2 regions of the Aureimonas phyllosphaerae genome follow, and region 1 is predicted to be linked to the other one. Evidence: riboswitches for the same ligand, from Rfam matches in the RefSeq annotation. Region 1 holds a riboswitch; the other holds the start of a gene.

Region 1 (4,628 bases):
CTTTACAGGGTGACGTAGGTGCCCAGTTCCACCACGCGGTTGGCGGGGATCTTGTAGTAGTCGATCATGTCGTAGGAGTGCCGCGCCATCTTGATGAAGAGCTGGCTCTGCCAGCGCGGCATGTCGGATCGGACCGCCGAGCGGATGCGCCGGCGTCCGACGAAGAACGTCGTCGACATCACGTCGAACTTGATGCCCTTCTCGCGCAGTTGGATGAGCGCCTGCACGAGGTTCGGCTCCTCCAGGAAGCCGTAGTGCAGCTCGATCCGGGCAAAGCCCGGCGCCAGCTCGCGGTAGTCGATGCGCTCGGCGAGCGGCACATAGGGCGTGTTCACCGTGCGGATGGTGACGATGACGTTGCGCTCGTGCAGCACGCGGTTGTGCTTGAGATTGTGCAGGAGCGCGGAGGGCACCGTCTCCGGCGTCGAGGTGAGGTAGAGGGCCGTACCCGGCACGCGCGAGACCGACGAGGTCTCCATCGCCTTGATGAAGGTCTCGAGCGACAGGTTCTGCTGCGCCGCCTTCGAGTTGAGAAGGCGAACGCCCCGCACCCACACGGCCATCAGCACGACGATGCAGCCGCCGATCACGAGCGGCAGGTAGCCGCCGTCGGCCAGCTTCAGGAGGTTGGCGGCGAGATAGGCCATGTCGATCATCAGGAACGGCGTGACCACCGCAATCGCAAGGCCAAGGCCCCACTTCCAGCCATAGGCGAAGACGACGACCGCCAGAAGGCTCGTCACCACCATCGTGCCGGTCACGGCGATGCCGTAGGCGGCGGCCAGGGAGGACGAATCCTGGAAGAAGAGGACGAGCAGCACGACGCCGATCAGCATCAGCCAGTTGACGGTCGGCAGGTAGATCTGTCCCTGCTCGGTCTCGGACGTGTACTCGATCTGCAGCCGCGGCAGGAGGCCGAGCTGGATCGCCTGCTGGGTCAGCGAGAAGGCACCGGTGATCACCGCCTGGCCCGCGATGATCGTCGCCATCGTGGCGAGGATCACGAGCGGAAGGCGCGCCCATTCGGGCGCCGACAGGAAGAAGAGGTTCGGCAGCACCGCCGGGTCGTGCAGCGCGTAGGCGCCCTGCCCGAGATAGTTGAGAAGCAGCGCCGGGCCGACGAAGCCGAGCCAGGCGATCTGGATCGGCCTCTTGCCGAAATGGCCCATGTCCGCATAGAGCGCCTCGGCACCCGTTACCGCCAGGAACACCGAGCCGAGCACGGTAAAGCCGATGATGCCATGGCTGGTCATGAACCAGAACCCATTGATCGGGTTCAGGGCATGCAGGATCTGCGGGGCGTCGCCGATATGCGAGATGCCGATCAGGGCCAAGGTGACGAACCAGATCGCCATGATCGGGCCGAAGAACCGCGCCACCTGCGATGTACCAAAGGACTGCACCGCATAGAGGCCGATGATGATCACCAGCGCGATGGGGACGATGTAGGGATCGAGCCCCGGCGCGGTGACTTTCAGACCTTCCACCGCCGACAGAACCGAGACGGCCGGCGTCAGGATCGCGTCGCCGTAGAACAGCGCGGCACCGACGATGCCAAGGCCGAGGATCACCTTGTTGGGCTTGGCGAGCGCCTTTTGCGCAAGCGCCATGAGGGACAGCGGACCGCCCTCGCCCTGGTTGTCGGCCCGCAGGATCAGCATCACGTATTTCACCGTGACGACGAAGATTAGCGACCAGACCAGCAGCGACACGATGCCGATGATCTCGCTTGCCGACGGCACGCCGCCGACATGAAGGAGCGATTCCTTCATGGCGTAGAGCGGGCTGGTCCCGATATCGCCATAGACGACGCCGATACTTCCAAGGATCAGAGGTCCAAGGCTCTTGGCGTGCGGGTTCTCGCGCGTCTGGATCTGCGTCTCGGCCGCTGGGGCCGCCTGACCGCTGGTCATTCCTCGAACGAGGCCTCCGGGATGGATCGGAACGGTGGGGTCAAGAGGCTCGACGCCTTCGCCTCTGTCTTGCGGCGCGCCCGGACGGAGCGGTACCACGGGGAATGATCGTCGCCCGCCCGCCGGAAAGCGCGCGGCACGTGCGGCAGCGGCCATAGCATGGAAACACGGTCCGGCAAATGACGCCGGTCGACGCATCGCCAAACCGGCGATGTCCAGCCAAAATTTGCCCTCGCCGCACCTGTGCCGACGCCTTCCCGGCGGGACGGGCCGTCATATGTACCCGGAACAAAAGGTCGAACTCCGGTCGGCCGGCGGGCAGAAGGCGCCGGTTCACGCAAACGGAGGACCGGAACGCGTGCGAGGAGACCGCGATGACGTCGGACAGGGATCAGGAAATCCGGAACCTGGCCTATTTCCTCTGGGAAAAGGCCGGCCGCCCGGCTGGGCACGAGCATGATTTCTGGGCCGCCGCCGCCCGCGAAGTCGAGGGCGACCAGCGCAAGGACGACGGCACGCACGAGAACCGCTTCGTCGCGCGCTGACGACGTAAAACTTCGCCAGGACGGGAGAAGCACCATGCGGCAGGACATCGCAGAACATATGGACGTGATCGGCGCCGACGGCGTGCATGTCGGCACGGTCGACCGCGTCGAGGAGCACCGGATCAAGCTGACGCGCCGAGACAGCGGCGAAGGCGATCACAAGGGCCACCATCACTACGTGCCGATCGGCCTCGTCGCCGAGGTCGAGGGCCAGACGGTGCGCCTATCGGCCAATGCCGACGTCGCCGTCTCGATGGAGGAAGAGGAGGACGGCTCGCCGGCCTGACCGACCGCCAGTCCGTGCGGCAGGCGGCGTCGCCGGCCGCCATCAGACGAGTGCCGGGTCTTCCGGCCTCGTTGACTCCGCAGCCCGGCTGCGCAATCATTTCGACATTCCGAGGGGTGCACCACACAGGTGCTGAGATGGCCGGCCGGCCGAACCCTTGAACCTGATCCGGGTCATACCGGCGTAGGAACGGGAATGGGCGTCACCGCCTTCGTTGTCTCCGCTCGAAATCCGGATCTCTTGTGGCCGCAGCCCGGCCGGGGAGATCGCATGCGCCGTTTCCACGTTCCAGACCGTCATCGATCCCCATCGAAGAGCCTGCGACCGCGCGCCTGACGCTCTCGCATGCGCGCGTTTCGCACCGTCGTAATGGGGCTCATCGCCGGGCTTCTCGCCTGGCAGGCGATCGTGCTTCTTCTCGAGCCGCCGCGCTACATGCTGCCGGCGCCCTGGGAAGTCGGTCGCACGCTCGTCGCGCAGTCAGGCCGGCTGGCGCGTGAATCGCTCGTCACCTTCACGGAAGTGGCGCTCGGGCTGATCCTCGGTGTCGCCACCGGCGCGGTCACCGGGCTCACCGCCGTCGCCTTCCCGCGTTTCGGGGCCATCCTCTGGCCGCAGGTCCTGATCCTTCAGGCGATGCCGGTCTTCGCCCTCGCCCCGCTTCTCGTTCTCTGGTTCGGCTTCGGCCTGGCCTCGAAGGTGGTTATGGCGGCCCTCATCATCTTCTTTCCCGTCGCCTCGGCCTTTGCCGACGGCCTTCGGCGCACCGACCCCGAGCTTCTCGATGCGACGGCGATGACCGAGGCGAGCCATTTCCAGGCGCTGCGGCACGTGCGCATTCCCCTTGCCATGCCCGCCCTCGTCAGCGGTCTGCGCGTCGCAGCCCCCCTCGCCCCGCTCGGGGCGGTGATCGGCGAATGGGTGGGCGCGTCGGGCGGACTCGGCTTCCTGATGATCCAGGCGAACGCGCGGATGCAGACCGACCTCCTGTTCGCAGCCTTGGCGATCCTCGCAGCCCTGACGCTGTCGCTGCGCGCCCTCGTCGACCAGATCGCGCCCCGCCTCTCGCCGTGGGCGTTCGAAGACCAGCCCCCGCCCTTCCTGAAACGACCGCCCCTCTCGAGGACCTCGACCTGATGATCCTTCGCCCGCTTCTTGCCGCCATCGGTTTCGCGCTCGCAGCGCTCGGCCCGGCCCCTGCGCTTGCAGCCGACAAGCTGACCGTCCTCCTCGAATGGTTCGTCAACCCGGATCATGTGCCGCTCGTCGTCGCGCGCGAGAAGGGGTTCTTCGCAGCGCGCGGGCTCGACGTCGACCTCGTCCCGCCGGCCGATCCGTCCGCGCCTCCGCGGCTCCTTGCTGCCGGCGAGGCCGACGTCGCCGTCCACTACCAGCCCAACCTGATGCTCGACGTGAAGGCCGGCCTGCCACTGGTGCGCTTCGGCACGCTGGTCGAGACCCCGCTCAACACCGTGATGGTGCGTGCCGACGGACCGGTGAAGACGCTCGTCGACCTCAAGGGTCGCAAGATCGGCTATTCCGTCGCCGGCATCGAGGAAGCCGTGCTCTCGGCGATGCTCGGCTCCGCCGGCCTCTCGCTCTCCGACGTCGAACTCGTGAACGTGAATTTCGCGCTGACGCCCTCACTTCTGTCGGGAAACGTCGATGCCACGATCGGCGCCTACCGGAACTTCGAACTCACGCAGATCCGCCTCGAGGGCCACGAGGGCCGGGCATTCTTTCCCGAGGAGAACGGCGTCCCCGCCTATGACGAACTGATCCTCGTCACCAGCCGTGACAAGCTCGGCGATCCGCGCCTGCCGCGGTTCCTGGCCGCCGTGGAAGAGGCGGCGATCTTTGCGACCAATCATCCGGACGAGGCGC
Region 2 (4,628 bases), 2.2 Mb from region 1:
CGAGAATCGAGGCTGCGACCGCGATGGCAAGGCTGCGCGAAAGCGCGGCAAGAAACGCCGGATCGGCGACGATCCGCGGGAGATCGGCCTGCAGGCCCGCCACGAGGATCGCGAGAAGTGGCGCGAGAAGAAACGCGGTTGCCGTCGCGACCACTGTGGCGTCCCAGGCGAAGGCCGGCACCGACCGGCGATCGAAGCGTCGACTGGCCTGCGCGAGGCCGAACCCTGCGTCCACGCCACCGGTCCAGCCCGTCGTCGGCAGGAGGAGCAGCGCTACCAGCCCGACCTGGACGAGCGACAGCGTGAGGGCGCGCGCCGGATCGAAGTCGTAGCGCAGCGACTGGTAGATCGCGACCTCGAGCGTCGTCGCACCCGGCCCGCCGCCCAGCACGAGCACGAGCGTAAAGCTCGTGACGCACAGCATGAACACGAGGCCAGCGGCGGGACCGAGCGTGCGCCGGACCACCGGCCATTCGACGATGCGGAATGTCGCCCAGCGCGACAGCGACAGCTGCCCGGCGATCTTCCAGCTTTCCGCCGGCACGCCGGAGAGGCCGCCCAGGGTCAGCCGGGCGACGAGCGGCATGTTGAAGAAGACGTGCGCGACGAGGATGCCGGTGAGGCCGTAGATCGAGGGGCGCGGGAGGCCCGCGAGCACGAAGGCGTCGGCGACGACCCCGTTTCGGCCGAACACGGTGATGAGCCCGAGCGCGCCGACCAGGACGGGCAGCGCCTGCGGGAGGAAGAAGAGGCGCAGGAGCAGGGCACGGCCGGGGAAGCGGAGGCGATCAAGCGCCAGCGCTAGGGGCACCCCGAACGCGACCGAGAGGAGGGTCGACAGGACGGCCTGCAGAAGCGTGAAGCCGAGGACCGTGCGCAGATAGGGATCGGCGAGAAGAGCGACGGGCGAGGCCGGCGGGATGCCGGCGAAGAGCGGCAGGAATGCGAGGGGCAGGAGGCAGAAGCCGAGCACGAAAGCGGCCGCCAGCATCCCGGCCCGGCGCCGGCGCCGGGCATCGTCCCCGATGCGCGCGCCCGGTCGTTCGCCCGTCCTCAGCGCCCGAGACCCCGCAGCCATTCCGCCGTCCATTCGGCGCGATGGGTGGCGACGTCGGCAGCCGGAATCTCCAGCGGACGCGACGGCTGGACGAGGGTGTCGAAGGCGGCGGGAAGCGGCTCGCCGGTCGGGGCGGCGGGCAGCGACCAGTTACCGGTCGGGATGATCGACTGGAACTCCGGCGTCAGCATGAAGGCGAGGAAGCGGCGCGCGAGCTCGGGCTGGCGCGAGGTCCGCAGCATCCCCGCAAGTTCCACTTGGAGGTAGTGCCCTTCCGAGAAGGCGGCGGCCTTGTACCGGTCCGTTCCCTCCTCGATCTGGTGGTAGGCCGGCGAGGTCGTATAGGACAGGACGATCGGCACCTCGCCCTTGGTGAAGAGGCCGTAGGCCTCGCTCCAGCCGGGCGTCACGGTGAGGACGCGGCGGGACAGCTCGGCCCACTTCGCCTCCGCCTGGTCGCCGAAGACCGCCTTCATCCAGAGGAGCAGGCCAAGGCCCGGCGTCGAGGTGCGCGCATCCTGGATCGCGATCTTCTGGTCGGGATCGCCGGAAACAAGTTCGGCAAGGCTCTTCGGCGGGTCGGCGATGCTCTCGGAATCGTAGACGAAGGCGAGATAGGAATAGTCGAAGGGCACGAACGTATCGTCGGAAAAGCCACCGGGGATCGTCAGCGGCTTAAGGTCGACGCCGGACGAAGCGAACAAGCCCGTCGCCTTCAGTTCGGGCACGAGCTCGGCGGTCATCCCGAGCGCCACGTCGGCCTGCGTGCCCTCGCCTTCGAGCTTCAGCCGGTTGAGGATGGCGACGCCGTCCTCAAGGCCGACGAAGCGGAGATCGCAGCCGCACTGCGCCTCGAACGCCTTCTCGATGCGCGGGCCCGGCCCCCAGTCCGGCGTGAAGCTCTCGTAGGTGTAGACGGTGAGCACCGGCCGGTCGGCGTCTTGCGCAAGAGCGATCGACGGCAGGACGGCGGCGGCGGCGCAGAACGCGGAAAGGGCCAGGCGCATGAATGGAACTCCTCTTGCCGGAGTTCGATGCGCGCTCCCTCGACCACCTGCCGCGGAAGCCCCCCATCCCTCCGCCGGTACGAGCCGGATCAGGTTCAGCGGGTTGGCGGACAGCCTCTCAGCCCCGGCAAGGGCACCCCGTGTGAGCGGCCACAACGTTGCCCGGATCACGCCGGGAGAGCAAGGGGTTGGTGGCCCGCGACGTGCAACTCTCCCCAGCCGCGCGGCAATACGCTATGCGCTGGCGCGATGAGCCGCTTCACGATCCTTCTCGCCGGTCCGATCCACGCGTCGGCGCGCCTTCTGGCCGAGGTGCGCGGTACGCGTACGATCGCGGCCGATGCCGGCATCGCGCATGCCGCGACCCTGGCGCTCAGCCCGGAACTCTGGGTCGGCGATTTCGACTCGCACGAGGGCGAAGACCCCGTCGACGTGCCGCGCCACGAATGGCCGCGCGACAAGGATCGGACCGACGGCGAGATCGCGATCTCCGAGGCCTTCGAGCGGGGCGCCAGCTCCGTGCTTCTCGTCGGTGCCTTCGGCGGGCGAACGGATCATGTCTTCTCGCATCTTGTCGTGGCCCTGCGCGAAAGCGCGGCGGGGCGCCCCGTGACGATGTTCGACGGCCGCGAATGGGCCTTTCCCCTCGCGGCAGGGCGACAGGCCTTCGCGTCCGAGCCCGGCGCGCAGTTCTCGATCCTCAAGTTCTCCGACCTTCGCGGCCTGACGATCGAAGGCGCACGCTTCCCGCTGGATCGCGCCGATATCGCGTTCTCGTCGATCCTGACACAGAGCAACGAGGCGATTGGCCGGGAGGTGACGATCGACCTCGCAGATGGGCGAGCCGTTTTCCTGCTGCAGGCCGATCCCGCGCGGCGCTGACGTCTTGCGGCAAGGCTGGCCCTCGGCGGACCGTTCGTATAAGCTTCGTCCCGGTCGGTCTCATAGCTCAGCAGGATAGAGCAAGTTCCATAGGTGACCAGCTTACCAGTCGCTGCTTTCAATGGCTTTCGAGGGTGGTAAAGTTACCGACGACCGTTCGTCGCTCGTCACAACGCAAGGCGTCCGCAGACCAGTCCCCTCACACCTCGGACGTGATCGCTTGTGTCAGGGCATTCGATGCGGTACGGTCCTGCGATGACAGACGGGGCGCCCACCAGCGGTCGTCGTCGTTTTCGTCTGCGTAGCTCAGCAGGATAGAGCACAGGATTCCTGGTATCAAATTGGGCGGCGCGCTTCGAAAGTTCGCGTCGGATCTGCTCAAAGTCGGGGAACGCTTCTCGCGCTCGCGAGGTGCCGATCCCGAGCCAAGCCGGAGCGATCCGGAAGGTGTAGAGACTGGTAGGGCAGCACCTAAAGGCTTCGGTCCACGGTGAAGGGACAGTCCAGACCACGAACGCCGTGAGGCGGCGGCGAAAGTCGAAGTGGTATGAATCCTGGGGTCGTGGGTTCGAATCCCGCCGCAGACACCATCTCCTTCGATCCGAGCCATAGGTTGGGCCCGCGCGCCGGCGCGGACGCCCGCGCCTTCTCGCGAAGTCATTCCGAAGCTGGTTCGGCACGCCGTCGCCAAGCATGGGTTGCCGACGCGTCGCCTGTGCCCGCGCCATGCCACCCGACGGTCCGCCGGGGGTGCCGACGTTCCCGCGGCATCAGCCCGCGACCTCCCGCACGATGCGCGACGGCGTGCGGCCGAGCCTCAGCCGGGAGCCTCGACCTTCTTCTTCTTGCGGCTCCGCGCCTGCGCCGAGCGCGTCCGCGTCCAGCCCGCCGCGACGTCCCGCGTGACGCGCAGGCCGGGGCCGTGGAACTCGGTCTCGCCGATGAAGACGACGCCCGCGGCCTCCAGGGCCTGCTTCACGTTCTCCATGGTCGACAGCATGCAGTCCCCCTTTCCCGCCTCCATGTTCAGCAGCGAGCGGCGGGCGACCTTGGCCTTTTCGGCAAGGTCCTCGAGGGACAGGTCGGCCAGCAGCCGGGCGGCTCGCAGGAGGTTGGGATCGACGGGCATCGCGGCGGAGGATCGCTCACGGGACGCTCTTGTCAACAATTACGATAATAGTGCACTCGGGTATCCCATGAGGGCATTCAGTTGCACCGAAGCGCGCGCCGTCGTAAGGAATCGCCGCCGACCCATGCCAGGGTGATTCGCGGGCCACCACCGGGCCGGCGGCCCTGCCGCGCCGAGACGGGAGTTCGCGACGTGCCATCCGTACCGCCCGCCCTCGACGAGATCCTCGGCATGGCGCAGGCCCGCCGCGACCGCGCGGCCGCCCGCGCGGCGGACAGGGAGCGGCGCGGAGCTGCCGCGTCCGGCTCGATCCTCCCTTCCGCCGACCAGCTCCTGCGCGGGCATCCGCCGCTGGGCGGCGACATCCGGACCGACATCCAAGGATTCGTGGGCTCCGTGCCCGCGGAATCGCTGGACCGCGAGGCCGCCGCGTCCCTCCGCGCCCTGTCGGAAGCCGCACGCCGAGCCGCACCGGGCGGCGGGATCGACGGGGCCGCGGTCCTCTCGGTCCTGCGGGCATGCCGCATCCCGCCGCAGTCGGACCCCGACGGGA

The links. Region 1 has a riboswitch for thiamine pyrophosphate ahead of ACLNGM_RS21325 (ABC transporter permease). Riboswitches for the same ligand answer to the same signal wherever they lie in the genome.
Region 2: linked by a shared signal. The riboswitch ahead of thiB (thiamine ABC transporter substrate binding subunit) and the one ahead of ACLNGM_RS21325 (ABC transporter permease) in region 1 are both predicted to bind thiamine pyrophosphate.

What each region holds. Positions count from the first base shown of each region.
Region 1 is NZ_CP181348.1:4,434,985-4,439,612, forward strand. It holds gene ACLNGM_RS21310 (potassium transporter Kup) at 3-1,913, opposite strand; gene ACLNGM_RS21315 (DUF2934 domain-containing protein) at 2,288-2,458, shown strand; gene ACLNGM_RS21320 (DUF2171 domain-containing protein) at 2,493-2,744, shown strand; TPP riboswitch at 2,847-2,951, shown strand; gene ACLNGM_RS21325 (ABC transporter permease) at 3,090-3,881, shown strand; gene ACLNGM_RS21330 (ABC transporter substrate-binding protein) at 3,884-4,628, shown strand, end outside.
Region 2 is NZ_CP181348.1:1,952,547-1,957,174, forward strand. It holds gene thiP (thiamine/thiamine pyrophosphate ABC transporter permease) at 1-1,078, opposite strand, end outside; gene thiB (thiamine ABC transporter substrate binding subunit) at 1,054-2,064, opposite strand; TPP riboswitch at 2,114-2,215, opposite strand; gene ACLNGM_RS09080 (thiamine diphosphokinase) at 2,314-2,946, shown strand; gene ACLNGM_RS09085 (helix-turn-helix domain-containing protein) at 3,764-4,075, opposite strand; gene ACLNGM_RS09090 (hypothetical protein) at 4,268-4,628, shown strand, end outside.